DNA from 3 places in the Streptomyces sp. NPDC050560 genome. Region 2 is predicted to be linked to each of the others. Evidence: riboswitches for the same ligand, from Rfam matches in the RefSeq annotation. Region 2 holds a riboswitch; each other region holds the start of a gene.

Region 1 (10,223 bases), on a different contig from region 2:
CCGCCACCCGGCACCTCATCGAGTGCGGGCACCGCCGCATCGGCATCATCACCGGCCCCCGCGACATGCTCTGCTCCATGGCCAGGCTGGACGGCTACCGCTCGGCCCTCAGCATGGCCGGGATCGAGGCCGACCCCTCGCTTGTCGCCTTCGGCGACTTCCACGTCGAGGGCGGCCGGGCCCGCGCGGTGGAGATGCTCAGCCGCCCCGACCGGCCCACCGCGCTCTTCGCGGGCAGCGACCTCCAGGCGCTCGGGGTGCTTGAGGCGGCCAGGGTCGCGGGCCTCCGCGTCCCCCACGACCTGTCCGTGGTCGGCTACGACGACGTGCCGCTCGCCCAGTGGTCGAGCCCCGCGCTCACCACCGTGCACCAGCCGCTGCGGCAGATGGCCGAGGAGGCGGCCCAGATGCTCGTACGGCTGCGCACCGACGAGAGCGTCAACACCCGCCTCGAACTGAACACCAGACTCGTCGTCCGCAAGAGCACCGCGCCCCCGGCCGAGACCGCCGGCTGAGCGTTCCGCGGGGGCGGACGCGCGGACCGGGCGCGGCGGGCCGGGACGGGACCGACGCCCGATCGGCCGCCACGCGCGCGCACGCGCGTAGGAGCGCGACCGGGTACACGCGCGCGTGCCCGCGCCGGGCCATACGCGTGTGTGTCGGCGCAGGGTCATACACGCGCGTGTCGGCTGCCCCCCGCCCCCACCACGACCAGCACCTTCCCGACCGTGGCTTCGAAATTTTCGATAGCAGCCATATTCATGGAAGCGCTTCCGGTTCCAGCGGCCTCCGAAAGATCCCAAGTATCCGCAGTTCAAGAGAGCCTTAAGAGGCGACGGGCGACCTAAAGTCTCCGAAAGATTTCCGGTACGTAACGTTGACCGTGTCGACCGAGGCCGGGCATACTCCGATCGGTCGTTACTCAGCGCCACAGCACCATCGCACTCGGGCCGGATGCGCGGCGGCACCCCACGTACCGCGGCGGAATCCCCGCTCGACGGCCCGCCCATGCCATCCGCCGGGCCGCCCCGCGCCCGGCCCTCATGGACGCCCCTCACGGACGCCCCCACGGACGAAGGGACAGCAATGACCGAGCAACCCCCCTCAGGGCGCAGACGCCTGTCCATACGGGCCCTGCGCGGCGCGCTGGGCGTCGGCCTCGCGAGCGTGCTCGCCTCGGCCGGGCTCGTGGCGCTCTCCGCCCCCGCCCAGGCGGCCGACAATCTCGGCGACGCCGCCGCGGCCTCGGGCCGCTACTTCGGCACCGCCCTGGCCACCGGCCACCTCGGCGAGCAGGACTACGCCGCCACCGCCGACCGCGAGTTCAACATGGCGACCCCCGAGAACGAGATGAAGTGGGACGCCACCGAGAGCAGCCGCGGCAGCTTCAACTTCTCCGGCGGCGACCAGATCGTCCAGCACGCCACGGCCGCGGGCATGCAGGTGCGCGGCCACACCCTGGTCTGGTACTCGCAGCTCCCCGGCTGGGTCAGCGGCCTCGGCGCCACCGACCTCCAGTCGGCCATGGACAACCACATCACCACGCTGATGCAGCACTACGCGGGCGAGATCTACGCGTGGGACGTCGTCAACGAGGCGTTCCAGGACGGCGGCAGCGGCGCCCGGCGCCCCTCGCCCTTCCAGGACAAGCTCGGCGACGGCTACATCGAGCACGCCTTCAGGACCGCGCGCGCCGCCGACCCCGGCGCCAAGCTCTGCTACAACGACTACAACATCGACGGCGTCAACGCGAAGAGCACCGCCGTCTACAACATGGTCAAGGACTTCAAGTCCCGCGGCGTGCCCATCGACTGCGTCGGGTTCCAGGGCCACTTCAACCCGCAGTCCCCCGTCACCTCCGACTACCAGCAGAACCTGGAGCGCTTCGCCGCGCTCGGCGTCGACGTCCAGATCACCGAGCTGGACATCGAGGGCTCGGGCAGCGCCCAGGCCGACAGCTACCGCAAGGTCGTCACCGCGTGCATGGCCGTCGAGCGCTGCAACGGCATCACCGTCTGGGGCGTCACCGACAAGTACTCGTGGCGCAGCGGCGGCACCCCCCTGCTGTTCGACGGCAACTACCAGAAGAAGCCCGTGTACGACGCCGTGCTCCAGGCGCTCGGCGGCACCCCGGGCGGCGACCCCGGTGACCCCGGCGACGACCCGGGCGACCCGGGCAGCGCCGCATGCACCGCCACCTACGCCGAGACCCAGCGCTGGGGCGACCGCTTCAACGGGCAGATCACGGTGCGCGCGGGGGACTCGGCGATCAGCGACTGGACGGTCCGCGTCACCCTGCACTCCCCGCAGACGGTGCCGACCACCTGGAACGGACAGGCGAGCTACGACGGCTCGGTGCTGACCATGAGGGCCAACGGCAACGGCAGCCTGGGCGCCGGGCAGTCGACGACCTTCGGCTTCACGGTCATGGCCAACGGCAACTGGTCGGCCCCGGCGGTCGCCTCCTGCACGGCGACCTGACCCCTGGGGCGCCCGCCGGTACTCCCCTGCCGGCCGGCGAGGAGCGCGGCGCGACGGCAGCCACCGCCGCGCCCGCACCGCTTCGCGACCGGCGCGGCGCGCGCCGCCATCCCGCGCGCCGCGCCGGTTTCAGGCCACCCGGGCGGCACCGGCGAACGGCATCGAGTCGACCGGCGCGAAGCTCACCGTGGAGCCGGGGCTCGGCGCGTGGATGACCCTGCCGCCGCCCACGTAGATCCCCACGTGGCTGACGCCCGAGTAGTAGAACACCAGGTCGCCCGGGGCGAGCTGGGAGCGCGGGACGCGGTGGCCCGCGTTGATCTGGGCGTAGGTCGTGCGCGGCAGCGCGACGCCCGCCGCGCGGTACGCGGCCTGGGTGAGCCCCGAGCAGTCGTACGCGTGCGGGCCCGAGGCGCCCCAGACGTAGGGGCTGCCGACCGCGCGGTAGGCGTAGGCGACGGCGGCGGAGGCCCGTGAGCTGCCCGCGGCGGGCGCGCCGCCCTCCCGCGCCGCGGCGGGGACGCCCTCGGCGGCGGGGGCGTCGGCGCCCCGGCCGCGGCCGACACGGTTGCGTTCCCTGGCCGTCAGCCGGGACAGCAGCTCCCTGGCCTCGGTCAGCTTGCCGCCGATGGTCTTCTTGCGGCGCTTCAGCTCGCCCTGGCGCTTCCTGAGCGTGCTTGTCTGCTTCTTCGCCTCGCTGCGCAGCCCGTCCACGGCGGCCTGCTCGCGGGCGAGTGAGCGCAGCTTCCCCGCCTGGCCGCGCCCGGCGCGCTCGGCGAGCGAGGTGCGCTCCAGATAGCGGTCGGGGTCGGGCGACAACGCCAGGCGCACATAGGGCGCGAGGGTGCCCTCGCGGTACTGCGCGGCGGCGGTGGAACCGAGGTCGTCGCGCAGCGAGTTGACCCGGTCCGTCCTGCGGGCCGCCTCGTCGCGGAGGTCGTCGAGGCGCGCCTCGGCCTTGTCGGCCTTCTCCTTGGCGCCGTTGTAGCGTTCTGTCGCCGCCTCGGCGTCGTGGTAGAGCGACGCGACGCGCGCCCTCACCTCGGCGGGCGAGGCGGGCGCGGCCTGCGCGGGCTCGTCGAGGGCGGCGGCGGCCGCCGCCCCGGCGAGGGCCAGGGTGACGGCGGCGCGCAGTGTCCGGCCGCTGACGTGGCGCTGTTTTCGTTTGCGGTGCGCTGCCAAAGGGGCTGCACGTCCTCTCGTCCTCCCGGGCGGCCTCGTACGGCCTCGGCCTCGGCCCGCCCGTGCGGCGGCCGGTCGCCGCCCCGTGCGGACGGCAGTGGGCATCCGGTCGCCCGACACAGGACCGTAGGACGGACCGTGACGCCACTGTTACCCGGTGTGTGCAAATGACCGCAGGAGATCAGGACATGAGCGGGGTTGATGGGTTCGATGGAGTGAAGTGGTGCCTTTATTCGGCCGGGTGACCGAAGCGACCCTCGGTAACAGCGGGTGTCCGGGCCGGGCGCCGCCGCGGCGGGGGCCCTCGAAGGGGTCCTGAAGCGGGCGTTTAGGCTCCGGATATGGACGTACTCATCCACCTCTTCGTCGGCCTGCACATCATCGGCATCGCCTCGCTCCTCGGCGGCTTCCTCACGCAGATGAAGGCCATGCGGGAGGGTACGGCCCGCTTCAACGCCGCCATGCTGCACGGTGCGCTCACCATGCTCGTCACCGGCGCCGTGCTGGTCGGCCTCAACCAGGCCGACGACAGCCCCGTGAACAACGTCAAGATCGGCGTCAAGCTCGCGGTGCTGATCGTCATCCTCGGCCTCGTCTATGTGAAGCGCGACGACGAGAAGGCCGAAACCCCCCTCTTCGGCCTCGTGGGCCTGCTCACGACGGCCAACATCTTCATCGCCGTGCTGTGGACCTGACCCACGCCCCCGGCCCGTGGCGGTGCCGACGGATCAGCTCCCCGGGCCCGCGTACGAGAACCGGTACCCGGCGAAGTCGCCGACACGGACATAGCCGAGCCGCCGGTAGAGGGCATTGCTGGTGGCGTTGGCCGGGTCCGTGAACAGGACGACGTCCGTCGCGCCCGCGGCCCGCGCGGCACGGCTCACCTCGACCGTCACGGCGCCCGCGTAGCCGCGGCCCCGCAGGGGGGCCGGGGTGTAGACGGGGTCCACCCGGATCATCCCGCCGACCATCGAGGTCACGGCGGCCATGGAGACGGGAGCGTCGTCCGGGGTCTCCCAGAACGTGAAGTGCCGGTCGCCGAAGCGCGAGTCGGCCCAGGAACCGGCGTCGATCAGGTCGAGGGAGGGCTGCTCGCCGACCTCGACGCAGAACGCGCGACACCAGCGCACGACGCGCTCACGGTCTTCCTCGCCCGCCCCGCGGCCCCGGCCCTCCGGAAGCGGGTCCTGCGGCGTGAGGGTGCCGAGACGGTGGAGACACGTACGCGAGAAGAGGGCCGGCACCGCACCGGTGCACCGCCGCCACGCCCGGGCGAACGCGGTGGCGGTGCCGTGGTCCGCGAGGACCTGGGAAGGGAAGTGGCCGAGGGCGGCGAGGCCGGTGGCGAGGGTGTCGACCTGCCCGGCGGAGAGTGCGGTGAGGCCGAGACGGCCGCGCGGGGTCCGGTAGAAGACGGCGCGGACCTCGCCCCCCGACTCCAGCAGGCCGAAGGCGGCCGCCCCGGCACCGGGCGCGCCCGCCCCGCGCGTGCGGATTCTCTCGATGTCGGTCAGCGGCGTGGTGTGCAGGGCAGGCCGCGAGCGCAGGAAGTCCCCGGCCCGGGCCAGGAAGCCGTCGACGTCATCCGTGAGTTGCCAGTCGTCCGAAAGCATGCTCCATGATCCCGGGCCCAGGGACGGTGGGACACCGTGGGACGGCCACCACGCGCGCGTGCCGACCGTCCCACCGCCCTACGCCGGCCGCACCACGCTGTGGATCGGCATGTAGTAGATCGACTCGACGCGGACACTCGCGCCCGGCTTCGGGGCGTGGATCATCTGGCCGTTGCCGATGTACATGCCGACATGGCTGATGTCGTCGTAGAAGAACACCAGGTCGCCCGGCTGGGCGTCGTCGACCGACACCGTGGTGCCGACCTCGACCTGGTCCCAGGTGGTGCGCGGCAGGGAGATGCCCGCCGCCTTCCACGCCGCCTGGGTGAGCCCCGAGCAGTCGTACGAGTCCGGGCCCGTCGCACCCCACACGTACGGCTTGCCGATCTGCGCGCGGGCGAAGTCGAGCGCCTTCTGCGCCTTGGCCGCGTACCCGGTGGAGCTGCCCGAGCCGCCCGAGCCCGGCTGGCCCGAGCCGCCGTCCGACCCCGCCGCCTGCTCCTGCTCCTGCTTGCGCTTCTTCTCCTCCGCGGCCTGCTTCTTCGCCAGCTCGGCGGCCTTGCGCTCGGCCTCCTCCTGCTTCTTCTTCTCGATCGCGGCGAGCCTGGCCTTCTCCTCGGCCGTGAGCTTGGACAGCAGTGTGCGCGCGCTGCCCAGCTTCTTCTGGACCGTGTCCTTGGTGGTCTTCAGCTCGGTCTGCGAGTCGGTCAGGCCGACCAGGCCCTCGCTCGCCTCGGTGCGCTTCTTCGCGGTGGCGGCCTGCTGCTTCTGGTAGTCGTCGACCGCGGCCTTCTGGCGGGTGGTGAGCCGGTCCATCAGGTGGTCCTGGTCGAAGTACGCCTGCGGGCTGTCCGCGAGCAGCAGCGTGGCGGTGTCCCCGAGGCCGCCGGTGCGGTACTGCGCGGCGGCGAAGGAGCCCAGCGCGCGGCGGGCGTCGTTGAGCTTCTCGGTGCGCGACGCCACGTCGTCGAGGAGCTTGTCGACGCGCTTGCGTTGCTTCGCCGCGTCCTCCTTGGCGGCGTTGTACTTCTGGGTGGCCGTGCCCGCCTGCCGGTACAGGTCGTCGACCTGCTTCTGCACCTCTTCGAGCGTGGGCTTCGGCTTCGCGGGGGCGGCCTGCGCGCTGCCCGACAGGAGCGCCACGGAGGTGAGCGCGGCGGTGGTGATGCCAATCGCGGGCGCGGTGCGGACGGGGGTCCGCGGCTTGCGGTGCGACGCCAAGGGGCGACTCCTTCCGTGGGCCGCCTACCGGGTTAGCTGTCGGGTTCGGGCGGGTGGTCCGGAAGGCTGCCCTACGGCCCCTGGGCTCGCCGCACGCGCGCGTGCGGCCGTCCCACGGGCCGATTCACCCCGGGGTCCATGGGTCCCCGGCTCAGGCCGCCCACGGGGGACGGCACACGACTCGGCGGGGGCCACCCGTCCCGGCGTGATCGCCGGTGGGGGTACGGGTCGCCCGCCGGGCACGGTAGCCAACTCGTGTGAGCGCTGTGAAGGTTGGTGTTCCATTTGCCCGATACATTTTTGTGATGTTCGCACTGTGTGAGCGGTGCGTCGCGGTGTGCTCGCGTCTTGGGCCCGTTCCGGTTGCCGGTACGGGCTGTCCGGGGGCCGCCCCGGATGTCAGTGGGGGCGCCTAGACTCGGGGACGATGAGCAGCCTCTTCGACGACAGCTTCCTGGCGCACCTCAAGCCCGCCGCGGCCGCGGGCGAGGAGCCCCCGCCGCCCGAGGACGGGCCCCCGGAGGACATCCCGGCGGACCTGTTCGGCGGGAAGTTCGACGCGCCCCCGCCCGGGGCCGCGTACTACCGCGACGGCGCCAGACGCCCCGCGGCGGACCCGGACGCCCTCCTCGCGGGGCTGAACGACCCGCAGCGCGCCGCCGTCACGCACAGCGGCTCCCCGCTGCTCATCGTCGCGGGCGCGGGCTCCGGCAAGACCCGGGTGCTCACCCATCGCATCGCCCACCTCCTCGCGGCCCGCTCCGTCCACCCCGGGCAGATCCTCGCGATCACCTTCACCAACAAGGCCGCGGGCGAGATGAGGGAGCGCGTCGAGCAGCTCGTCGGGCCGCGCGCCGCCGCGATGTGGGTCATGACGTTCCACAGCGCGTGCGTGCGCATACTGCGCCGCGAGTCGAAGCGGCTCGGCTTCACCTCCTCCTTCTCGATCTACGACGCGGCCGACTCCAAGCGGCTGATGGCCCTCGTCTGCCACGACCTGGAGCTGGACCCCAAGCGCTACCCGCCCAAGGCGTTCAGCGCCAAGATCTCCAACTTGAAGAACGAGCTGATCGACGAGGAGGACTTCGCCGCGCAGGCGGCCGGGGGCGCCGCCCAGGGGTCCGACACGGGCGGCAGCTTCGAGCGGACCCTCGCGCAGGCGTACGCGCTCTACCAGTCGCGGCTGCGCGAGGCCAACGCCCTCGACTTCGACGACCTCATCATGACGACGGTCCACCTGCTGCGCGCCTTCCCCGACGTCGCCGAGCACTACCGCCGCCGCTTCCGGCACGTCCTCGTCGACGAGTACCAGGACACCAACCACGCGCAGTACGCCCTCGTCCGCGAGCTGGTCGGCACCCCGCCCGCGCCCGACGCGCAGGAGGACCCCGCGGCGAGCCCTGCGACGGACGACGACGCGGTGCCGCCCGCCGAGCTGTGCGTGGTGGGCGACGCCGACCAGTCGATCTACGCCTTCCGCGGCGCCACCATCCGCAACATCCTCCAGTTCGAGGAGGACTACCCGAACGCGACGACGATCCTCCTCGAACAGAACTACCGCTCCACGCAGACGATCCTCACCGCCGCCAACGCGGTCATCGAGCGCAACGAGAGCCGCCGCCCCAAGAACCTGTGGACCAACGCGGGCGCGGGCGCGCGCATCACCGGCTACGTCGCCGACACCGAGCACGACGAGGCCCAGTTCGTCGCCGACGAGATCGACAGGCTCACCGACGCCGGGGACGCGAAGGCGGGCGACGTCGCCGTCTTCTACCGGACCAACGCGCAGTCCCGTGTCTTCGAAGAGATCTTCATCCGGGTCGGGCTGCCGTACAAGGTCGTCGGCGGCGTCCGCTTCTACGAGCGGCGCGAGGTCAGGGACGTCCTCGCCTATCTGCGCGTCCTCGCCAACGCGGAGGACTCGGTGCCGCTGCGCCGCATCCTCAACGTGCCCAAGCGCGGCATCGGAGACCGCGCCGAGGCCATGATCGACGCCCTCGCGCAGCGCGAGAAGATCACGTTCCCCGCCGCCCTGCGCCGCGTCGACGAGGCGTACGGCATGGCGGCGCGCTCCGCGAACGCGGTCAAGCGCTTCAACACCCTCATGGAGGGCCTGCGCACGGTCGTCGAGTCCGGCGCCGGCCCCGCCACGGTCCTCGAAGCCGTCCTCGAACAGACCGGCTACCTCGCCGAACTCCAGGCGTCCACCGACCCCCAGGACGAGACCCGTATCGAGAACTTGCAGGAACTCGCCGCCGTCGCCCTGGAGTTCGAGCAGGCGCGCGGCGAGGAGGACGCGGGCACCCTCGCCGACTTCCTCGAACAGGTCGCCCTCGTCGCCGACTCCGACCAGATCCCCGACGAGGACGAGGAGGGCGCGGGCGTCATCACGCTGATGACGCTGCACACCGCCAAGGGCCTGGAGTTCCCCGTGGTGTTCCTGACCGGCATGGAGGACGGCGTCTTCCCGCACATGCGCGCCCTCGGCCAGGCCAAGGAGCTTGAGGAGGAGCGCCGGCTCGCCTACGTGGGCATCACCCGCGCCCGCGAGCGGCTGTACGTGACCAGGTCCACCCTGCGCAGCGCGTGGGGCCAGCCCTCGTACAACCCCCCGTCGCGCTTCCTGGAGGAGATCCCCGGCGAGCACGTGGACTGGAAGCGCACCGGGGCCGCCCAGCCGACGGCCACCGCGGGTTCGGTCGCCGCCGCCCTGTCGTCGTCCCGCTCGCGCGGCTCCGGCGTGCCGGGCTTCGCGACCCGCAGGGCGACCGAGAAGCCCGCCATCTCGCTGGCGGTGGGCGACCGCGTCACCCACGACCAGTTCGGCCTCGGCACGGTCGTCGGAGTGAAGGGCACGGGGGGCAACGCGGAAGCGACCATCGACTTCGGCGACCCCAAGCCGAAGCGGCTGCTGCTGCGGTACGCACCGGTCGAGAAGCTGTAGTCGCCGGTCGCCGGTGGCCCGTTCGCCGCCCGTGCCCGCGGGCGGCAGGCGGTGTGCCCTGGCCGGGTCAGGTGGGGTCGAGGCCGTGGCTGCGCAGCCACGGCAGCGGGTCGACGGCGGCGCCGCCGCCCGGGCGCACCTCGAAGTGCATGTGCGGGCCCGTGGAGTTGCCGGAGCTGCCGGACAGCGCGATCTGGTCGCCCGCCTGGACGACGGTGCCGCTGGGCACCGAGTACCCCGACAGATGGCAGTACCAGGTCTCGGTGCCGTCCTTGGCGGTGACGATCGCCATGTTGCCGTAGGCCGAGTTGTACTGCGTGCGCACGGTCCCGTCGATCGCGGAGAACACCGCCGTGCCGTACTGCACGGGGAAGTCGATGCCGGTGTGCACCGACATCCAGTTGACGCCCGCCTGCCCGAAGTAGGCGCTGAGGCCGTGCTGCTTGACCGGCAGCACGAACTTGGGGCGCAGCCGCTCCTTGCGCGCCTCCTCCTCCTGCTCCTTCTTCTTCTCCGCCTCCTTCTTGGCCGCCAGGTCCATGCGCTCCTGGGTGCGGCTCGCCCGGTCGGCGAAGTCGCCCGCGTCGGCCGAGAGGTGTTCGAGCTGGGTGTCGAGCTTGTTGTTGGCCGCTGCGGGCCGCACAGAACCCGGGTCGGGCGCGGTCGCCGTGGTCTCCTTGGCGTCGCCGCCGAGCCCGTCCACGGAGGCGGCGGCGATGCCCGCGACACCCATCACACACGCGGAGGGCACCGCCACGGTCAGCAGCGCCGAACGCTTCGCG
Region 2 (10,223 bases):
AAGGTCTACGAGCGCGCCGAGGGCGCCCACTTCTGGGACGCGGAGGGCAACGACTACCTCGACATGCTCGCCGGGTTCGGCGTCATGGGCCTCGGCAGGCACCACCCGGTCGTCCGCAAGGCGCTGCACGACGTCCTCGACGCCTCCCTCGCCGACCTGACCCGCTTCGACTGCCAGCCGCTGCCGGGCCTGCTCGCCGAGAAGCTGCTGTCGTACACCCCCCACCTCGACCGGGTGTTCTTCGGCAACAGCGGCACCGAGGCTGTCGAGACCGCGCTGAAGTTCGCCCGCTACGCCACGGGGCGAAAGCGCGTCCTCTACTGCACCCACGCCTTCCACGGGCTCACCACCGGCTCCCTCTCTGTCAACGGCGAGACCGGCTTCAAGGACGGGTTCGCGCCGCTGCTGCCCGACACCCCGGTGCCGCTCGGCGACCTCGACGCGCTCGCCAAGGAGCTGAAGAAGGGCGACGTGGCGGCCCTCATCGTCGAGCCCATCCAGGGCAAGGGCGTCCACGAGACGCCCCCCGGCTATCTGCTCGCCGCCCAGGAGCTGCTGCGCAAGCACAAGGCGCTCCTCATCGCCGACGAGGTGCAGACCGGGCTCGGCCGCACCGGCGACTTCTACGCCTACCAGCACGAGGCAGGCGTCGAGCCGGACCTCGTGTGCGTCGCCAAGTCGCTCTCCGGCGGCTACGTCCCGGTCAGCGCCACCCTGGGCAAGGACTGGATCTTCAAGAAGGTCTACTCGTCGATGGACCGCGTCCTCGTGCACTCGGCGAGCTTCGGCGCCAACGCCCAGGCCATGGCCGCGGGGCTCGCGGTGCTCTCCGCGATGGCGGACGAGGGGATCGTCGAGAACGCCAGGACCACGGGCGACCTGCTGAAGTCCCGGCTCAGCGCCCTCGTCGACCGCTACGAGCTGCTGAGCGACGTGCGCGGCCGCGGCCTGATGATCGGCATCGAGTTCGGCAGGCCGTCCTCGCTGAAGCTGCGCAGCCGCTGGACCATGCTCCAGACCGCGCGCAAGGGGCTCTTCGCGCAGATGGTGGTCGTGCCGCTGCTCCAGAAGCACCGCATCCTCACCCAGGTCTCCGGCGACCACCTCGAAGTGATCAAGCTGATCCCGCCGCTGGTCGTGGACGAGGCCGACGTGGACCGCTTCGTCGCCGCCTTCACCGCCGTCATGGACGACGCGCACGACAGCGGACTGATGTGGGACTTCGGAAAGACCCTGGTCAAGCAGGCCATCGCCAACCGCTGACCCCGGGCACCATGGGCTTTTGCCTCTCGGGCAAGAAATTTGCCCGAGAGGCGTTGCTCTGGCTGAATCGATGGTGTGAGCAGTGACCACCAGGACCCCGCAGCGGCCCCCGAGGCCGCACCGCCCGCCGAGCTGCCCGCCGTCGCGCCCCAACTGCGCGACCTCAGGCGCCGCGCCGGGCTGACCCTGGAGGCGGCCGCCCGCGCCGCCGGGCTCTCACCCGCGCACCTCTCCCGGCTGGAGACCGGCAACCGCCAGCCCTCGCTGCCGATGCTGCTCACCCTCGCCCGTGTCTACGGTACGACCGTCTCGGGCCTGCTGGGGGAGACCCCGGTGGACCAGCACGCCGTGACCCGCGCCCCCGCCGTCGAGCCCACCCGCGCGGGCGGCTGGACCTACTGGCAGGCAGGCGCCACGGGACGCGGCATGCAGGCCCTGCGGGTCCGGGTGCCGTACGGCACCCAGGGCGACCTGGTGCGGGTGCACCCCGGCGAGGAGTGGCTCTACGTGCTGCACGGGCGGCTGCGGCTGCGCCTCGGCGAGGACGTCCACACCCTGCCGCCCGGCGACAGCGCCCACTTCGACTCGCTCACCCCGCACCGCATCGCCGCCGCCGACCACGACGGCGTGGAACTCCTCTTCGTCCACACCCTGCTCCAGAGCCCGGCCGCCGTGCTGTGCCTCGGCGCCACGGCCACGGGCCACTACCCGGGAGACATCCGATGACCTCACCCGTGGAACCCCGCCCGTCCGACACCCCCACCCCCGCCGGGGACCCCGCGGCGCCCGCCGCCGCGCCCCAGGACGGTACGCCGCCCGAGCCCAGGCGGAAGGTCGTGGTGGAGGAGAAGATGCCCGCCGCCCTGTGGGTGCGCGTCCTCATCTACGTCGTCGGCGCCCACTTCTTCGCCGGCTTCCTCTACCTGCTGTTCGTCCTCGGCGCCCACAACCAGTGACACACTCCCGGCCGGGCCGGCTCAGCCGTCGAGCAGCCCGGCCCGCAGCCGCTCCCGCAGCGCGGGCGTGAGGCCGAGCCCGTCGGACAGATACGCCTCGGTGCCGCCCCAGGTGGCGTCGATCGTCTCGAACGCGGCGGCCAGGTACTCGGCCCGCGCCTCGAACAGCGGGGTGAGCAGGGCCCGTACCTCCGGCGAGTAGGGCGAGCCGGGGCGGCCCAGCCGGTAGCGGCGGTGGAGGGCGTTGGAGCGCAGGTAGTCCTCCTCGATCGCCTCCCGCTCCACCCCGAGGGCCAGCAGGATCACCGCGACCGACACCCCCGCCCGGTCCTTGCCCGCGGCGCAGTGCAGCAGCACCGGCACGCTCTCCGTCGCCACCTCGCGCAGTATCCGGCCGTGCTCGGCGGTGCGCTCCGTCACGATGGTGCGGTACGACGCCAGCATCCGCCGCCCGCCCAGGTCGCCGGAGAGCGTCTCGCGCAGCTCGTCCAGGTCGCCCCTGCGCACCATCCGCCAGAACTCGGCGCCGTCGGCGGGGTCGTTGAGCGGTATGTTCACGTTCCGCACACCGGGCAGCTCCACGTCGAGGCCGTCGAGGGTGCGGTCGGCCTCGTTGCGGAAGTCGTAGACGGTGTGCAGCCCGAGCGACGACAGGTACGCCACGTCGTCGGTGGTGGCACCGGCCAGATGGCCGCTGCGGAACAGCAGCCCGTACCGCAGCCGCCTGCCGTCCGCGGCGGGCAGCCCGCCCACGTCCCGGAAGTTGCGCACCCCGGCCAGCTCACGCTCCCACGACGCGTCCTGCTGCGACACGGACGACCTCCCTCTCACCGCTCACCACCCGGCGCCCGGGCGCCGCCACCGCGACCCTACGGCGCACGCCGCCTCCCACGCACCACCGCGCACCCGCCCACCATGCCACCCTCCGCGGCTTACGCACCGGCACACCCGCTATGGCCGCAATGCGGCCTGTGGACCAACTCGCCGCGAAAAGCACCCCCTCGGACCGGCCGACGTGAGCAGGATCATAGCGGTCATACCGGCACCGACCCGGCACCCACAAGTGCCCGTCCCACGCGCCCAGTTGCCCCCGCCGCGCGCCTCCCGCCCACCCCGGCGGCCCCGTGGCCCTCCTGCGGGAACCCGCTCCTCGCTTGTCGCGGCGGCGGCGCCCGGCCTAGCGTCACCCCGACTCCCGGCGGACGCCCAGTCCTGCCGCCGCCCGGAGGAACCCGAAGACACCCGTGACGGCAGGAGCGGGGGACCCACAGGCAGTACGCCGCTCCGGACCCCCGGACGGCTGGGGGTGAAGCCGCACCAGCGGCCGGGCAGCTCCAGTCCGAACCCGACAGCTCACCCCGCAGGCGCCGGAGAGGAAACCCCATGCCCGCGAAGGGTAAGCACCGCCGTCCCAGGCCCGGGCGACTCGCCCGCGGCATCGCCGTCGCAGGCACCGGAGGCGCCGCGCTCGCACTGCCGCTCGTCGGCGCCGCGAACGCCCACGCCGCCGACGCCACCCACACCTACACCGTCGAGCGGGGCGACTCCCTGGCGAGCATCGCCAGGGCCCAGCACACCCCCGGCGGCTGGCAGCGGCTCTACCAGGACAACCACCAGGCCATAGGCGACAACCCGCGCCTGATCCACCCCGGCCTCAAGCTCGTCCTCGACGGCGCGGCCAAGCCGTCCACGGCCTCCGCCACCACCGCCGCCGCGACCACGGGCACCGGCTACACACTCCCCGTCAAGGGCGCCACCCTCGGCACCCCCTGGGGCCAGGCGGGCAGCATGTGGTCGAGCGGCCACCACACCGGACAGGACTTCGTGGTGCCGTCCGGCACCCCCGTCCACGCCCTGGCCGACGGCACCGTCGTCACCGCGGGCTGGGGCGGCGCCTACGGCAACCAGGTCGTGATCGAGCACGCCGACGGCAAGTACACCCAGTACGCCCACATGACCTCGCTGAACGTCTCGGCGGGCCAGACCGTCACCGAGGGCACGCAGCTCGGCGTCTCGGGTGCCACCGGCAACGTCACGGGCCCGCACCTGCACTTCGAGGTGCGCACAGGACCCGACTACGGCTCCGACGTCGACCCCGTCGCCTACCTCAGGGCGCACGGCGTCGACCTCTGACCGGCCGCGGGCCCACCCGCACACCGCCGCCCCGGCACCCACCGCGGGGCGGCGGTGGCACATCTCACCCCGTACCGCCCCCGACCCGCTGGCATCAGCCCGACGGACGGGAGCAAAATGGGCGGACGTGGCAGCAGAGACGACCTTGGCACCAGAACCGTTCACCTCCTACGCCGCCGTGGGCGACAGCTTCACGCAGGGCGTGGGCGATCCAGGACCCGACGGCCGCTACGTCGGCTGGGCCGACCGGCTCGCGGTCATGCTCGCCGCCCGCGCCCCCGGGGGCGACTTCCGCTACGCCAACCTCGCGGTGCGCGGCAAGCTCCTCGACCAGATCGTCCGCGACCAGGTCCCCAGGGCCGTCGAACTCGCCCCCGACCTGATCACCTTCGCGGCCGGCGGCAACGACATCATCCGCCCAGGTACCGACCCCGACGACCTCGCCGACCGCTTCGAGCGCGCCGTCGCCGCCCTCACCTCGGCGGGCGGCACCGTCGTGGTCTCCACCGGTTTCGACACCCGGGGCGTGCCGGTGCTCCAGCGGCTGCGCGGCAAGATAGCGACGTACAACGGCCATGTCCGCGGCATCGCCGACCGCTACGGCTGCCTCGTCCTCGACCTGTGGTCGCTGAAGACCATCCAGGACCGGCGCGCCTGGACCGGGGACCGCCTCCACCTCGGCACCGAGGGCCACACCAGGGTGGCACTGCTCGCCGGGCGCCTCCTCGGCGCCGACGTCCCCACGGACCCCTTCCGCCCCTGGCCGCCCGCCCCGTACCGGGCGCCGCTCGATCTGCGCCGCGACGACGTCCAGTGGGCCCGCGAGCACCTCGTCCCCTGGATCGGGCGGCGGCTGCGCGGCCGCTCCTCGGGAGACCTGGCGTACGCCAAGCGCCCGGAACTCGAACCCCTCGAAGCGCCCGGCACGTGCTGAGCCCGGGGTGAGCCCGGGGCCGCGGCTCAGCGCGCCGCGGACGGCGCGCGCAGCGCGGCGCAGTCCAGGCTCAGCTCCCTCGCCAGCGCCTCGTCCACCCACGCGTACACCCGCGCCCGCGGCAGCGCCCCGTCGTACGAGGTGACCTGCACCGCGAGGCCGTCGAGCAGCGCGGTCAGCCGCTGCGCCGCCGCCACCGGGTCCGCACAGCGGAACTCGCCCGCGGCGACGCCCTCCTCGATCAACCCGGTGAGCGCGGCCTTCCAGCGCAGGTCCAGGTCGCGGGCCACCTCGCGCAGCGCAGGTTCGCGCAGCGCCACCGCCCACGCCTCGATCCACAGCCGCCATCCCTTGGGGGCGCCGGACGGCGCGTACCAGCGCACCGAGGCGCGCAGCCTGCGCACCGCGCTGGTACGCCGGGACGTCATCGCGCGTAGCGTCGCCATATCGCACTCCGCCGCGTGCGAGAAGGCCGCCGCGACCAGCTTCTCCTTGCTGGAGAAGTGGTACAGCACCAGGGCGTTGCTGACCCCGAGCGCGGTCGCCACGTCGCCGATCCGCACCGCGGCGACCCCGCGCTCCTCGATCTGCTCCACGGTGGCGCGCAGCAGCTCCTCCCGCCGCTCCGCCACACTCAGCCGCACATTCCTCACCACAGGGTCACCCTAAGGGCTCTCACGCGGACCCGCCCCGTCCGTCTTCTGCCGCCCGGGCGCCCCCGGCGGCGGCGTGGTCGGCGAGGTCGCAGGAGTCCTTGAAGCCCTGGCTCGTCAGGCCGAGCGACGAGTTCACGCGCGAGCGCAGGTTCTCCACCGCGACCAGCATCGTCAGCTCCACGAGCGCCGGTTCGCCGAGCGCCGCGCGCAGCCTGCCGGACAGCGCGTCGTCCACGGTCGGCGGGGTGGCCGTCATGGCCTCCGCGTACGCCATCACGTCGCGCTCCAGGTCCGTGTACGCGTCGCTGTCCCGCCACACCGGCACGTCCCGCAGCTTGCGCGGGTCCATGCCGCCGCGGTGGCTCTCCCAGTAGCCGAAGTCCATGCACCAGGAGCAGCCGACCGCCCCCGCGGCCACCAGCTCCGCGAGGTGCGCGAGCCCCTTGTCGACCCGCCGCCACCTGGCCACGGACTGCTCGAAGCGCAGATACGTCCAGAGCGCGCGCGGGCTGTGCGCCATCGCCTTCCCGGGGTCGAGGACCTTGCCGTACGCGCGCCGTGAGTACCACTCCATGATGCGGAAGAAGGGCGTGCGGGGCGGGGTGAGGGAAACACGGGGCTGGTGGGTGGGGGAAGTACCGGGCTGGTGGGTGGGGGAAGTACCGGGCTGGTGGGTGGGGGAAGTACCGGGCTGGTGGGTGGGGGAAGTACCGGGTTGGTGGGTGGGGGAAGTACCGGGCTGGTGGGTGGGAGAAATGCGGGGCATGGGTGCCACCTCCGAAGGTCTGTCCCGGCGGGTGCCGTGGACGGTGCGTCACGGAGGAGACGGAAGGAGACCCGGCGGATGTGACATCCCGGGGCCCGCGGCCGGCGTCCTTCCCCCGGGGGCCCGTGCGGCATCCCACTCACCACGGTGATACGGCAGTGTCACCGGCGCATCACATAATGGAATGAGATGGCTCTACCCCCAGGAGGCGTTGTGCCCGGTACCCGACCCCCGCACTCCGGACTGCGCTCGCTGCGGCCGCTCGCCTTCGGCGCGGACCCGGCGGGCGACCGGCTGGCGCGTATCCACCGCTCGCCGAATTTCGCGGACGGCTCGTTCCAGAACCCGCAGGGGGCGCGCACCAGTCCTACCGGCACCCCTCTCGCCATGGCGAGGACGTACTTCCGCAAGGAGAACAGGATTCGCCGTGCCCCCCGCGGCGTGATCCCCGTGCACGACTCCACCGCCGCCGAGCTGGCCGGGCCCCCCGCCAGCGGCCTCAGGCTCACCTGGATGGGCCATTCGAGCGTCCTCGCCGAGATCGACGGCGCCCGGGTGCTCTTCGACCCGGTGTGGGGCGAGCGCTGCTCCCCGTTCGGCTTCGTGGGCCCCAAGCGGCTGCACCCGGTGCCGCTGCCGCTCGCCTCGCTCGGCCCGGTCGACGCGGTGGTGATCTCCCACGACCACTACGACCACCTCGACCTGCCCACCATCAGGGCGCTCGCCCACCGTGACACCCTCTTCGCGGTGCCCCTCGGCGTCGGCGCGCACCTGGAGCGCTGGGGCGTGCCGCCGGGCCGGCTGCGGGAGCTGGACTGGGGCGAGTCCACCGAGGCCGGGGGGCTCACCCTGACCGCCACCCCGGCCCGCCACTTCTGCGGCCGCGGCCTGCGCAGCCGACAGCACGCGCTCTGGGCGTCCTGGGCGGTGCGGGGCCCCGAGCACCGCGTCTACCACAGCGGCGACACCGGCTACTTCCGCGGTTTCGAGGCCATCGGCGCCGAGCACGGCCCGTTCGACGCCACCATGATCCAGATCGGTGCGTACAGCGAGCACTGGCCCGACATCCATATGACCCCCGAGGAGGGCGTACGCGCGCACCGCGACCTCCAGGGCGGCAGGGCCGCCGCGGGCGTGCTGCTCCCGATCCACTGGGGCACCTTCAACCTGGCGCCGCACCCCTGGGCGGAGCCGGGCGAGGGCACCCTCGCCGCGGCCAGGGCCGCGGGCGCCACCCCCGCGCTGCCGCGCCCGGGCGAGCCCTTCGAGCCCACCGGGGACCGGCTGCCGACCGCCCCCTGGTGGCGCGAGGCGGCGCTCCCGCCCGCCGGCGGCTGGCCCGAGCCAGGGCAGGGCCCCGGGCGCCCCGAGCCGCCCGCGGGGCACGACGGCTCGGGCAGCGGCCCCCGCGAGGCCCAGCCCATCGGCTGACCCGGGCCCCGGCGGGCGCGGACGCGCGCGGACATGCACGGTACGCGCCGCCCGCGCCGCCCCTCCTGGTAGTCGGGACAGGGCCGGGTCAGACGGTGGCGAGCAGCATCTCCTCGCCCTTGGGTGTACGTAGCCCGTCGGCCCGTCCGGCGAAGTACCGTTCGTTCAGGAGATCCGTCGACACATGGCGGGCCTCGCCGAACCCGGCGTCCAGGGCGAGCGCCACGATCTCCTCGGGCGTGAAGAAGCTGATGAAGGGGGTGCCGGCCGCAGCGGCGCCGCGCTCCGCGGCCTGCCGCGCGACCCGCATCCCGGGGTCGAGCATCTCCAGCGGCTCCTGGAACGTCATGGCCACCGTGGACCCCGGCGCGAGCGCGGTGAGCTGACGCAGCGTGGCCGCGTTGGCCTCCCTGGTCAGATACATGCTCACGCCGGTGGACGCCACCACGGCGGGCATCCCGGGGTCGAACCCCGAGGCCGTCAGCCGCTCCCACCACGCCCCGTCGGTCTCGAAGTCCACCGGCACGAGCCGCAGCCACCCGGGGACGCCGAGGCCGAGTTCGTCGAGCCGCCGCCGCTTCCACTCCTGCGGCCCGGGGCGGTCGACCTCGAACACCCGCAGCCCCGCCGCCGCTTCCGGCCTGCGCTGCGCGAAGGTGTCGAGCCCCGCGCCCAGCAGCACGTACTGCGTGAGGCCGTGCGCGGCCCGTTCCACCGCCAGGTCCTCGACGAAACGGGCCCGTGCGACGATGCCCGCCCGGAAGGCGCGGGTGCCGTCCGGATGCATGTCGCCGCGCTCGCGCCAGCCGGGGTCCGGGTCCGCGATGCTGAGCCCGACCTTGTCGTGGAGCACATGCGGCGGCGCGTCCACCAGGACGTGCAGGGCCCGCCAGAGGGCCACCCGTACCGCCGTGTCGTCCGGGCCCACCCGGGTGTCGCTGCCGCTCACAGCCCGCCCCCGTTCCCTCGGTGACCTGCGGCCTCGCCTCGGCGGGGCGGGGGGAGGACCGTGGTGATCCCTTCGGTGGCCATGTCGTGTCTCCTTCACGGACGACGGCTGGTCTGGATGGCGCCGCGTGCCGACGTGCCCCCGCCTCGGCGACCAGAGCCGACAGTAGACGGCCCCGTACCGGATTGGCTGGAGCGTGAACCGGCCATCCCGGGCGTGCCGCCGCCGCGAGGCGGTTCACCGGCCGCGGGGCCGCACGTCCCGGCGGCGCCACCCTATAACGAACATACATTCGACACTTCGCCCCCGCGAGTGGCGTGCGCCGACTCCGCCTCACCGCACACACCCATCCGACTACCGTGAGTCGCCGCAGGAACGACCCGTGTTAAGGACACCCATGCCCCAGCTCCGCGCACCCTCCCCAGGTGCCGAACGCCGCGAGGGCGGCAGGCACGGCAGGCCGCAAGGCCGCCTCGCGCTGCCGCTTCCCGAGGCCCACATACGCACCCAGATGCTCAGGCTCGCGGTGCTGCCCTCGCTCGCCATGGCCCTGTGCTCCTGCGCCGTCGTCCTCTTCACCGTCCGCACCACGGGCCGCCGCCCCGACCCCGCGCTCTGGGTCGTCCTCGCGGGCGCCGCCGCGCTGGTCCTCGCGGGCCTCGTCATCTCCGCCGTCGCCGCCGACCGCGTCGCCAAGACCTTCCGCGACCGGATCGTCGCCCTGCGCCGCACCGCCGTCCGCCGCGCCGACGACCTGACCGGCGTCGCCGAGGCCCTGGCCAGGGGCGAGGAGCCGCCCGCCGTACGGGGCCGCCACGGCCGCGGCGCCCCCGTCGACGAGCCCGACGACCTCGACCTGCTCGCCGACGCGCTGCGCCGCGCCCACGACACCGCGCTCGCCGCCGTGCGCCGGGCCGGCACCCCCGCCGAGCCCGTCGGGCCAGGACCTGGCGCGCCCCTGCCGCCCGCCCAGGCCATGGAGGTCTTCAATCACCTCGCGCACCGCCTCCAGGCCCTCGTGCACCGGGAGATCCTGCTCCTCGACGAGATCGAGGACGCCATCGAGGACCCCGACCTGCTCAAGAGCCTCTTCCACATCGACCACCTGGCGACCCGCACCCGCCGCCACGCCGAG
Region 3 (10,223 bases), on a different contig from region 2:
GTCAGACAGCGCACCGGCACCGGGGGCTTCCTCGTCGGACTCGGGCTCGCCGCGCTGCCGGTGGGGCCGCTCGTCGCGGTCTTCGGCAGGCTCGGAGGACCGGCGCGGCCCCCGTGGCGGCTGCTGATGTTCGCGCTGGCGTGGGGCGGCTGCGCGGCGGCGCTGATCGCGATGGCGGCCAACTCCTTCGCCGCGCGCGCCGTCGCCGCCGTCGGCTCGTCGGGCGTCGTCGGTACGGCGCTGGTGGCCCCGGTGGTCGAGGAGTGCGCCAAGGCGGGCGCGCTGGTGCTGCTGCTGGTCTTCCGCCGCCGCGCACTCGGCGGTGTGCTCGGCGGCGCGGTGGTGGCGGGGGTGACCGCCACCGGGTTCGCGTTCACGGAGAACGTGCTCTACCTCGGCGACGCGTTCGGCAACGACCGGCTCACCGGGGAGCGGTGGCTGCACTCCCTGACCCTGGCCACGTTCCTCGTCAGGATCGGCATGGGGCTCTTCGCGCACCCGCTGTTCACGGTCGTCACCGCGCTCGGCCTCGGTGCGGCGGCGCGCCCCGCCGCGCGCCGTGCGCGCGGGCGGGTGCGCGCCGCCCGGCTGCTCGCGCCCGCGGGACTGCTCGCGGCGGTGGGTCTGCACGCGCTGTGGAACGGCTCGCCCCGGCTCGGCGGCTTCCCGCTGGTGTACGGGGCCGCGATGGTGCCGGTGTTCCTGGGGACCGCGGGCTGCTGCCTGTGGCTGCGGCGGCGCTGCGTGGCAAGGACATGGACACCGCACGACGAGCGGCACGCGCAGCCACCACCCGCCGGCACGGACACAGGCACGGGCACCGGCACCGGCACAAGCACCACCGGCGCAGAAACAGGCACCGGCACCCGTACCGGCGGCACCGGCGGAGCCCTACGCGGAGGCCGTGTCGAGGGCGGCGGTCTCGTCGGCGGTGAGGGTCATTTCCACGCCCGCGAGCAGCGGCGGCAGTTGGGCGAGTGACCTGGCGCTGGCGATCGGCGCCGTGACGGTGGGGCGGGTCAGCAGCCAGGCGAGCGCCACCGAGGCGGGCTCGGCGCCATGGGCCTTCGCGACCGCGTCGAGGGCGTCGAGCACCCGGATGCCGCGCTCGGTCTCCAGCAGCTTGGCCGCGCTCCCCGAGCGCCGGCTGTCGACGGTGACGCCGGGACGGTATTTGCCTGTAAGGAAGCCGGCGGCGAGGGCGAAGTAGGGGGCGACGGCGAGGCCCGCGTCCCGCGCCACGTCGAGCAGCGGGCCCTCGTAGCTGTCGCGTGCCACCAGGTTGTACTGCGGCTGGAGCACCGTGTACGGGGTGAGGCCCTCGCGCCCGGCGAAGTCCAGGGACGCCCGCAGCCGCTCCGGGCTGATGTTGGAGGCGGCGACCGCTCGTACCTTCCCGGCCCTGACCAGCTCGTCCAGGGTGCTGACGATGGACTCGACCGGCACCGACTCGTCGTCGCGGTGCGTGTAGTAGAGGTCGATGTGGTCGGTGCCGAGGCGGCGCAGCGACGCGTCGACCGCGCCCCTGATGGTGTCGGGGGCGAGGCCCTTGTAGTCGGGGTGGGAGCCCGCCTTGGTGGCGACGACCACGTCGGAGCGGTTGCCGCGGGCGGCAAGCCACTCGCCGATGACGGTCTCGGACTCACCGCCCGAGTTGCCCTCGATCCAGGCGGTGTAGACGTCGGCGGTGTCGACGAAATTGCCGCCGGCCTCGGTGTAGGCGTCGAGGACGGCGAAGGAGGTGGCCCGGTCCGCGGTCCAGCCGAAGACGTTGCCGCCCAGGCAGAGCGGGTGGACTTCGAGCCCCGATGAACCCAGCTTGCGAAGAGGAGACATAAGGAGCCGCAACCCCGCGCGGCACCCGGATATTCCCCGCGCCGCGCTCCCGGGACGAGGGCGCGGCTCCCCGCGCGCCGCCCCTCACTCCCGTGCCGCCCCCCTCACTCCCCCACCGTCTCCGCGCTCACCCACGCCAGGTAGTCGGCGCCGCCGTGGGTGACGGGGGTGGCGATGATCTCCGGGGTCTCATAGTCGTGGGTGGCGCGGATGTGGGCTTCGAGTGCGGGGTAGCGGTCCTCGGTCGTCTTGTAGAGGACGCGCCACTCCTGGTCGGTGTGTACGGCACCCTCCCAGCGGTAGACGCTGGTGACCGGCCCGTCGATCTGGGCGCAGGCGGCGACCCGTGCGGCCACCGCGGTGGTCGCCAGGTGTCCGGCCTTCTCGGCGGTGTCGGTGGTCGTGAGCACGGTCAGGTAAGCGGGCACGTGGCCTCCCTCGGTGGCGTCTGCGGGGACGGTATCCCGGCGGTCGGCCACGGGGCCCTGTCGGTGCCGTGGAGGACAGCCCGGCAGCTCTGGCGTCGGGGGGGTGTCGCCAGAGCTGCCGGTGTTCGGGGGCGCACGCGGGCGGCGCGGCGCGGGGCGGGTCCGGGTGGTCCGCGGTGGGGCGTGGCCCTGCGGTGTGCCCGGGGTGCCCGCGCGCGGGCCCGTCGTGCGGGGGCGGGCCCGGTGGGTCCGCCGTCAGGCGCGTACTACGGCTTCAGACCGTGGGCGAGGAGCCACGGGGCGGGGTCCACCGCCGAGCCGCCGCCCGGGTGGACCTCCAGGTGGAGGTGGGGGCCCGTCACGTTCCCCGTGGCGCCGACCCGCCCGATGACCTGGCCGGTGGTGACCTTCTGGCCGACGCTCACCGAGATCGAGGACTGGTGGCAGAACCACAGCTCGGTGCCGTCGTCGAGTTCCAGCACCGTGCGGTAGCCGTAGGAGCCGGACCAGCCGGCCTCCTTGACGGTGGCCGAGTGGACGGCCTTGAGGGGCGTGCCGGTGGGGGCCGCGAAGTCGAGTCCCGTGTGGTAGCCGGAGGACCACATGGAGCCGCCGTCGCCGAAGCGCGAGGTGATGGTGTAGGAGGCGACGGGGAGGGTGAACTGCTTGGCCAGTTTGGCCAGCCGCTCCTCCTCCGCCTTCTTCTTGGCGGCCTTCTCTGCCTTGTCCTTCTCGGCGGCGGCCTCGGACTCGGCCTTCTTCGCCGCCGCCTCCGACGCCTTCTTGACCGCGGCGCGCTCCGCCGCGTCGGCGGCGGCCCTGGCCTGGTCCTCCTGCTCCTGGGCCTGCTTGAGTATGCGCTCGCGCAGCGCCTCGCCCGCGCTCGTCGCGCCCTGGCGGACGTCGGCGCGGCTGACGCCGATGCCGGAGAGGGGCGCCGCCTGCTCCTGGCCGCCGGACTTGTCGCCGTCGCTGAGGAGCGAGCCGACTCCGGGGAGGGACTTGGCCGCGGGGAGCGCGTCCTTGACCGCGGAGAGGTCGGGTACGGAGATGTGTACGGGGGGCTTGCCGCCCTGCGCGCTGGCGATGCCGCCCGCGCCGACGGCGGCGATGACGCCGACGCCGAGGACCGTGGAGCTGCGGGCGAGGCCGCCGCGCTGCTTGATGACGCGGTGTCTGCCCCGGTTGGAGCGCAGCGTCTCCTCGGTGGGATTCCACTCCTCCCAGGGTCCTTCGTCGCCGCCGGGGCCGGGCACCGTACGGGGCGCGGACGCCGGGCCGAAGTCGGCGAATTCGCCGAAGTCACCGTCCAGGGAGCTGACAACGGTGTCAGTACCTTCGTGGACACCGTCGTGTCCGTTACCGCCGAAGAGGTCTCTGGGTGCGTACGAGCCTTCGGGAGCAGGCCGATTGGACGCCACGGAGGCGCGCTCCTTTCCTTCCTTCTCGCCTACCGGGTTAGCTGACGGGTTCGGAGCAGGAAGGTCTCCTACGGGCCCCTTCACGGAAGGACGCCCGATTCACCCCAATTGGTGGTTCCCCGGTTCCCTTGCGGGATTCGGCGCTTGCGCACGGAGCCGTCTCTGGTGACGGCTGGGACGACCGCGCTGCGTTATCGAACGTTAATAGAAGCCCCGCCCGGATTCCAAGCCGTTCCGGGTCTTCATTAGGGGAACACCCTGAGGCCAAATCGGGTGCCAGGGGACGGAATCGGGCGAGTCGGGGCCGGGTTTGCCAATCCATTGCACGCCCCGGCGGTTAAACCGGCCCTGACAGGCCGTCAGTCGCGCTGCGCACGGCGCTCGGCCGGTCACCCGCCGTCACTTCCGGGAGCCGCCGGTCACGGGCCGCGCCAGGGGCGGCGTATCGCGAGGAGTGCCATGTCGTCGGTGGTGCGCTGGCCCGTGTGGCGTCTGACCTCGGTGGTGAGGGTGGCCAGGAGCGCCTGGGGGCCCTGGAAGACGCGGCCCCTGAGGCGCTGGACGGGGTCGTAGAAGACGCCGTGCCGGTCGCGGGCCTCGGTGAGGCCGTCGGTGAACAGCAGCAGCATCGCCCCGCGGTGGAACTCGTTCTCCTGGGCGTGGTCGGGCCAGGCGCCGAGGTCCATGCCGAGCGGGAGGGCGGCGGGGGCGCCGGAGATCTCGCTGAGCCGGCCGTCGGGTTCGAGCAGCAGCGGCAGCGGGTGGCCGCGGTTGACGACGCGTACGACGTCGTGCCCGTAGGGGATCTCCGCGATGACGGCGGTGGCGAAGCCCTCCGAGTACTCCATGCCGCGCCCCCGTCTGACGGCCTCGCGCGCGAGCGCGCGGTCGAGGCGCTGCGCCACCGCCTCCAGGGTGCTCTCGTGCTCGGCGGCCTCCCGGAAGGCGCCGATGACGATGGACACGGCGCCGACCGCCCCCGTGCCCTTGCCGCGTACGTCCCCGACGATGAGGCGCACGCCGTGCGGGGTGTCCTGGACCGCGTAGAGGTCGCCGCCGATGAGGGCGTCGGCCTGGGCCGCCTCGTAGTGGGCGGCGACGTCGAGGCCGCCGATGCTGTGCGCGGGCGAGGGCAGCAGGGCGAGCTGGACCGCCTCGGCGATGCCGCGCGCGGAGGCGAGGAGTTCCTGGCCGTGCCGGACGACGCCGTTGGTGATGAGCGCGAACATGGCGATGACCGCGCAGGTGATGAGGTCGGTGACGCCGTCGACCTTGCCGACGTTGTCGTCCTTGAGGTGCAGCGACAGGACGCCGAGCACGGTGACGAGTGCGGTGAGGGCGGTGCCGGTGAAGGAGTAGAACGGGGCCGCGATGAGCATGGCGGCGGCGAACATCGGCAGGGCGCTGAAGCGCGGAGGCAGCAGCAGGTCGTAGAAGACCCCGGCGACGATGCAGACGGTCGGCACGGCCCTGACGAAGATCCGCAGGGCGGTGATCTGCCGGGTGGAGAGGGTGGTGCGGGTGGTGCGGGTGGTCGCCGTGTCGGTCTCCGCGGGGCGCTCATCGACGGCCCCGCCGTGCCCGTCGCGCGGGGCGTCGGAGGGTTCCTCGCCGCCACCGGGTCCTGCCTGCCCCACGGGTCGTCTCCTGCCGCCGCGTCTCACCGCACCCGTCCAGCCTGCTGCCGGTGGCGTACGGACGCGAGTCGGCGGGGGCCTTCCGGGGGCCGCCCCGGGCGTGGACCGGGATGAGGGGAAACGGCGAAGGGCCGGGGCGTGCGCCCCGGCCCTCGGCCGTTCAGTAGCGGGGACAGGATTTGAACCTGCGACCTCTGGGTTATGAGCCCAGCGAGCTACCGAGCTGCTCCACCCCGCGTCGGTGAGACCAGTCTACGGCATCCCGGGAGGCCCCGGCGCCACGCCCGCGTCCGGGGGCGGCCGCGGGCCCTCAGGCGGTCGGTGCGGCGTTCGCCGGGACCTCGAAGACGGTCTCCAGGCCGTCCTCGTCGTCCCACTGCTCTCCGACCTCGACGAACCCGAACCCGGCGATCGTCGCGAGCGAGGCGGTGTTGTCGGGGCTGATAGTGGCGCGCACCACGGTGACCGAGGGCTCGGCCGCGGCCCTGCGCAGCAGCTCGACCAGGGCGGCGCGGGCGTATCCCCTGCGGCGGAACGCGGGGTCGACCGAGTAGCCGATCTCCACCATGCCCCGCGCGTCCGGCGGCCCGTGGAACCCGGCGTGCCCGACGACGAGCCCGCCGTCCCCGACCACCGCCTGCCGCGCCATCCACCGGGCCCGCCCGGGGTCGGCGGCCATCTGGCCGAGCCGGTACCGCCAGAGCCCGCGGGCCCTGGCGGTGAGGAAGTACGGGGTCAGGGCGGCCCCCGCGGCGGCGCTCGCGGTGGCGAGGTCCCCGTCGAGCAGGGCGGTCATCGCCGCACCCGACACCTCGGCGAAGCTGATCCGCCGGGGGCTCGCGGGCCGCGGCGGGCCGGCGTCTCGTTCGTCTGTCACAGGGCGCATGGTCGTGCGGCGCCGGGGCCGTGTCCACCGGATTTCGACGGGTTGCGGTGGGCCGCGGCGGAGGCGGGCCCGTGGGTGGCGGCGGGGTGTCACGCCCCGGGGTTGTCGTCGTGGGTGAGGGTCTCCCAGGCGACGAAGAGGTCGTCGGTGCCCTCGGGGCGGGTCTTCGCGGCCAGCTTCTCCGTCTCGGGCAGCGAGACCCCGGCCCGGTTCTTGAGATGGTTCAGCGGGACCTCGACGTCCGGGCCCATGGTGCGCTCCACCTTGCCGCCGCACAGCCGGGCGGGCGCCTTCGCGCCGAGCTGGTAGCGGGCGTGGAACTCCAGGGCGGCGGCGAGCCTGTCCTTGACGCCGGAGTAGAGGTCGACGCCCTGGTGCCAGGCGGTCTCGGCGATGTGTCCCGTGGCGGCGAGCGAGTAGCCGACGTGCATGAAGTTGCGGCAGGACTCCTGTGCGAGGCCGTCGGTGAAGGTGTCCTGGCCGAACCAGTACTTCCTGATCTCGTCGGGGGTGCGCGAGGAGCTGCCGGGCACCGTCTTGGGGAGCTTCCCGTCCGAGGAGAGGTAGAAGTACGCGGGCACGCGCGCGCGGAAGCGGTCGAGTGCGCGGTCGAACGCGTCGTGGTCGTCGAGGAAGACAGCGATCCCGACGGCCGCGTCGGTCATGGCGAGGTCCCAGTTGCCGTTGTAGTCCGGCACCGGCTTGGTGACCTCGGGCTGGTAGGCGGTACGGAGCATGGCGGCGAAGCGGTCGACGCGCGCGCGGGGCCAGCCGGCCCCGGTGTGCCGCACGATCTCGGCCGCGCGCGCCCAGGTGGAGCCCGACCAGGCGGCCTGGAGGCCCGCGTTGCCGTCGGTGTGCCTGCGCACCCGCGCCGACCAGGCGTCCATGATCTCCTCGGCCTTGGCGGCGTGCGCCTTCTCGCGCGTGATGTACCACAGGAGCGCCTGGGTGTACGCGGCCACGGCGTCCTCGCGCTCCTCGACACAGCCGTGCCCCGGCCTGGTGTCCGGGGGGCACTGCACGGTGGTGAAGGGGTTCGCGCGGTAGTCGAGGGCGCCGTACTTGCTGTCGCGCATGGTGAGGTAGGCGCGCAGCCAGGGCTGCTTGCCGTCGTCGACACGGTCCCTGACGGTGTCGAGCTGGTCCTTGCTGAGGAGGACCCCCGGGTGGTTGAAGCCGCCGTCGTCCGGTCTCGCCTGGGCCATGGCGTGGCCGCCGCCGACCATGCCGCACGAGGCCGTCAGGGCCATCAGCAGCGGCCCAAGCAGCACACAGACCGCCGTGCGCACCCGGCGTGTCCGCCGCCGCACTGGACTCATCGCTCTCCACCTCCGCTTGAAGCACCCGGGCTCCGCTTGAAGCACCTGGGCTCCGCTTGAAGCACCCGGGGGGCGCTCCCCTTGGCGCTCCCCGCAGCCTCGCCCGCGGACGGGCACGCCGCAGGATCTGTTGCGCCGCACGTGGCCCCGCTGGTCCGAAACGGTGAACGGGCGGCGCGCGGGGCGCCGTACGCGTGCGGCGGGTGGGGCGCGCGGGGGGCGACGGGCGGCGGGCGCGCGCGTTCACACCCCGTGTGAACAAGACGCACATGCTGGTGCGCCGCGCACGCTCCCGGGGCGGGGCGGGCGGCGCTGGACTGGGTGGTCCGACCCGCGTCGGACCAACGGCGCCGGCGCGGCGGGGGGTCCTGCCATTCCCTGCCCTCGGCACGGTGCCCCCCGGTCGGCCCGGCCGGTGGTCATGTCTGCCCGCCGCGCCGGGGACGGACTCCCGGTGCCGAGCATCCGTGGGCGCGGCCTCGGCCTGGCCCATCGGCACCGGGGTCCGCACGTCGGGCACCGGGCGCCGGTGGCCCTCCGGCCCCGGTGTCCCCGGCTCCGGCGGCCCGCGCGGGCCCCGGGGTCCGGTTCGGTCGGGCAGGCCGGACTCGCCGGGCGAGGCGTTGCCCGCCGCGCGGGAGGCCGCCCGACGGCTCGGCGCTGCGCGCACGCGGCGCGGGTCAGTACGCGGCCAGCTCCTCCAGCATCCCGGCCGCGGTCGCCGCGTCCGCGGTGAGGGGGCGGTCGGACATGTCCGGGTCGAGGGCCGAGGCCGCCGCGCGGTAGGCGGAGGCGGCGGGCGCGGACGCCGGGAGCCCGCCGCCGCGCTGCCGCAGCGCCCGTACCGCGCACAGCAGCTCGCAGCCCAGCACCAGGCGGTACGCGTCCAGCGCGCGCAGGGCCTTGCGGGCGGCCTGGGTGGCGAAGCTCGCCATCTCCTCGACGCCCTGCGCCACCACCGCGTGGGTGAGGGAGGCGGGGGTGGCGCACGCCTGAACCTCGGCGAGGGCGGCGTGGGCGCTGTGCTCCAGGATCATCACCCCGGAGGCGGCAGGGGCGCCGTCCGCGAGGAAGTGGTGCAGACCCGTCAGGTCGGCGCGGCCGAGCGCGAGGAGGCGTGCGGCGGAACCGCGCGCGGTCTGGAGCAGCGCAAGGCAGAGCTGGTCGAGGGCGAGCGCGAGCGGCGCCTCGTAGAAGCCCCCGTGGTGGTAGGCGGTGGCGGTGCCCTCCGGGCCCTCCGCGCTGATCAGGGGGTTCTCGGCGGCGGCGTTGAGGTCGACGGCGAGGGTGCGCTCCAGCGCGGCGCGCGCTTCGAGTGCGGGGCCGTGCAGTTGGGGGAAGCAGCGGAAGGCGAACGGGTCCTGGACGCGCCCGGCGGGCGGCGCGGGGCGCTCGGGGGCGTCGAGCAGCCGGCGGATCTCGGCGGCGGCGTGGACGGAGCCGGGGTGCGGCCTCGCCTGGTGCACCGGGGCCGCGTACGCCTCGTAGGACCCGCCGACGGCGGCCAGCGCGAGGGCGGCCACGGTGTGCGCGGCGCGCAGCAGGACACCGAGGTCGTAGCAGAACAGGGCGCTCTGGCCGAGCGTCAGGGCGTTGCTGCTGAGCAGCGCGAGCGCGTCGCCCGGCTCCAGTACGAGCGCGGCGGGCGCGCGCCCCGAGGGGACCCGGGGCCTGCGCCGCCCGCCGCCCGGCGCCACCGCTCCCGGCTCCCACGCCCCGAGCCCACCACCGGGCCCACCGCCGGACGCACCGCCGGGCGGGGCCCCGCGCTCGCCGCCACCGACCCCCGGCGCCACCCGCCCGGCACCACCACCGGCGCCCGTACCGCCGACCGCACCCGTACCCGTCTCCGCGCCCGCGCCCCTCACGGGCCCCGCTCCGCGCCCCCCGTCCGGCTCGGGGCGAGCGGTGGGTGCCGGGCGCTCGGGGGCCGTCCCTGCCGCCTCGTCCGGGTGGCGTCCCGCCGCGTACTGGTCGTCGCCGAGCCACGGCTCCCTGCCGATGAGGGTGAGGCCGGTCTGGGCGAGGGCGGTCAGGTCGCCGGTGCCGATGCCGCCGTACTCGTTCACCCGGGGGTGGACGCCCGCCCGCAGCGCCTCCGCGAGCGCGAGCACCACCGCGGGGCGCAGTCCCGAGCCGCCCGCGAGCAGTTGGTTGGCCCGTACCGCGAGCATCGCCCGGATCTGGCGCGCGGGCAGCGGGGCGCCGATGCCGCCCGCGTGGCTGCGCAGCAGCCGCAGGTCGTGCGCGGCGGGGTCGAGGTCGGTGACCTCCATGCCGCGGTTGGCGCCGACGCCGGTGCTCCTGCCGTACACGCGGCCGGTCAGCCGCCTGGCGAGGCCGCGCCCGCGTTCCGCGACGGTGAGCGCGGCCGGGTCCACGAGCGGCTGCGCGCGGCCGTCGGCGAGTCGGGCGACCCGCTCGGCGTCGAGCGTGCGGCCGTCCAGGACCACCGGGGTGTCGTAGCCGAGGTCGAGCGACATTCCGTGCCTCCTGGGGTACGGGACCCGCGTGTGCGGGGCCGGTGGAAACGACCGGCCGCGCGGGGCGGGACTCGTCCCCCGCGGCCGCGGTGGCGCCGGGGCAGGAAGCCCCCGGTGGGAGCGGTGCGCGGACCGCTCCCACCGGGGAAGGTAAGGGGAGGGTCAGGACAGCCCCTTGTCCTTCAGCCAGCCGCTCGCCACTTCGAGCGG

Evidence for each region. Region 2 has a riboswitch for cyclic di-AMP ahead of ACIBIW_RS26640 (peptidoglycan DD-metalloendopeptidase family protein). Riboswitches for the same ligand answer to the same signal wherever they lie in the genome.
Region 1: it holds a riboswitch for cyclic di-AMP, as region 2 does, so the genes downstream of both, ACIBIW_RS03245 (NlpC/P60 family protein) here and ACIBIW_RS26640 (peptidoglycan DD-metalloendopeptidase family protein) in region 2, are expected to answer to the same signal.
Region 3: it holds a riboswitch for cyclic di-AMP, as region 2 does, so the genes downstream of both, ACIBIW_RS17015 (M23 family metallopeptidase) here and ACIBIW_RS26640 (peptidoglycan DD-metalloendopeptidase family protein) in region 2, are expected to answer to the same signal.

Annotation. Positions count from the first base shown of each region.
Region 1 covers NZ_JBITGT010000001.1:765,247-775,469, reverse strand. The annotation lists partial or broken gene ACIBIW_RS03270 (LacI family DNA-binding transcriptional regulator) at 1-515, shown strand, start outside; gene ACIBIW_RS03265 (endo-1,4-beta-xylanase) at 1,087-2,481, shown strand; gene ACIBIW_RS03260 (NlpC/P60 family protein) at 2,611-3,663, opposite strand; gene ACIBIW_RS03255 (hypothetical protein) at 4,005-4,358, shown strand; gene ACIBIW_RS03250 (GNAT family N-acetyltransferase) at 4,392-5,276, opposite strand; gene ACIBIW_RS03245 (NlpC/P60 family protein) at 5,355-6,497, opposite strand; cyclic di-AMP (ydaO/yuaA leader) riboswitch at 6,503-6,694, opposite strand; gene pcrA (DNA helicase PcrA) at 6,925-9,441, shown strand; gene ACIBIW_RS03235 (M23 family metallopeptidase) at 9,509-10,223, opposite strand, start outside.
Region 2 covers NZ_JBITGT010000012.1:100,351-110,573, forward strand. The annotation lists gene ACIBIW_RS26620 (aspartate aminotransferase family protein) at 1-1,263, shown strand, start outside; gene ACIBIW_RS26625 (helix-turn-helix domain-containing protein) at 1,339-1,989, shown strand; gene ACIBIW_RS26630 (DUF6126 family protein) at 1,986-2,219, shown strand; gene ACIBIW_RS26635 (tyrosine-protein phosphatase) at 2,241-3,032, opposite strand; cyclic di-AMP (ydaO/yuaA leader) riboswitch at 3,449-3,599, shown strand; gene ACIBIW_RS26640 (peptidoglycan DD-metalloendopeptidase family protein) at 3,603-4,352, shown strand; gene ACIBIW_RS26645 (SGNH/GDSL hydrolase family protein) at 4,480-5,286, shown strand; gene ACIBIW_RS26650 (TetR/AcrR family transcriptional regulator) at 5,313-5,939, opposite strand; gene ACIBIW_RS26655 (carboxymuconolactone decarboxylase family protein) at 5,962-6,516, opposite strand; gene ACIBIW_RS26660 (MBL fold metallo-hydrolase) at 6,922-8,139, shown strand; gene ACIBIW_RS26665 (class I SAM-dependent methyltransferase) at 8,228-9,088, opposite strand; gene ACIBIW_RS26670 (ATP-binding protein) at 9,486-10,223, shown strand, end outside.
Region 3 covers NZ_JBITGT010000007.1:20,651-30,873, forward strand. The annotation lists gene ACIBIW_RS17000 (PrsW family intramembrane metalloprotease) at 1-981, shown strand, start outside; gene ACIBIW_RS17005 (aldo/keto reductase) at 892-1,836, opposite strand; gene cutA (divalent-cation tolerance protein CutA) at 1,941-2,264, opposite strand; gene ACIBIW_RS17015 (M23 family metallopeptidase) at 2,531-3,685, opposite strand; cyclic di-AMP (ydaO/yuaA leader) riboswitch at 3,697-3,838, opposite strand; gene ACIBIW_RS17020 (PP2C family protein-serine/threonine phosphatase) at 4,105-5,322, opposite strand; tRNA gene ACIBIW_RS17025 (tRNA-Met) at 5,487-5,560, opposite strand; gene ACIBIW_RS17030 (GNAT family N-acetyltransferase) at 5,633-6,199, opposite strand; gene ACIBIW_RS17035 (alginate lyase family protein) at 6,298-7,530, opposite strand; gene ACIBIW_RS17040 (aromatic amino acid lyase) at 8,211-10,013, opposite strand; gene ACIBIW_RS17045 (ABC transporter substrate-binding protein) at 10,176-10,223, opposite strand, start outside.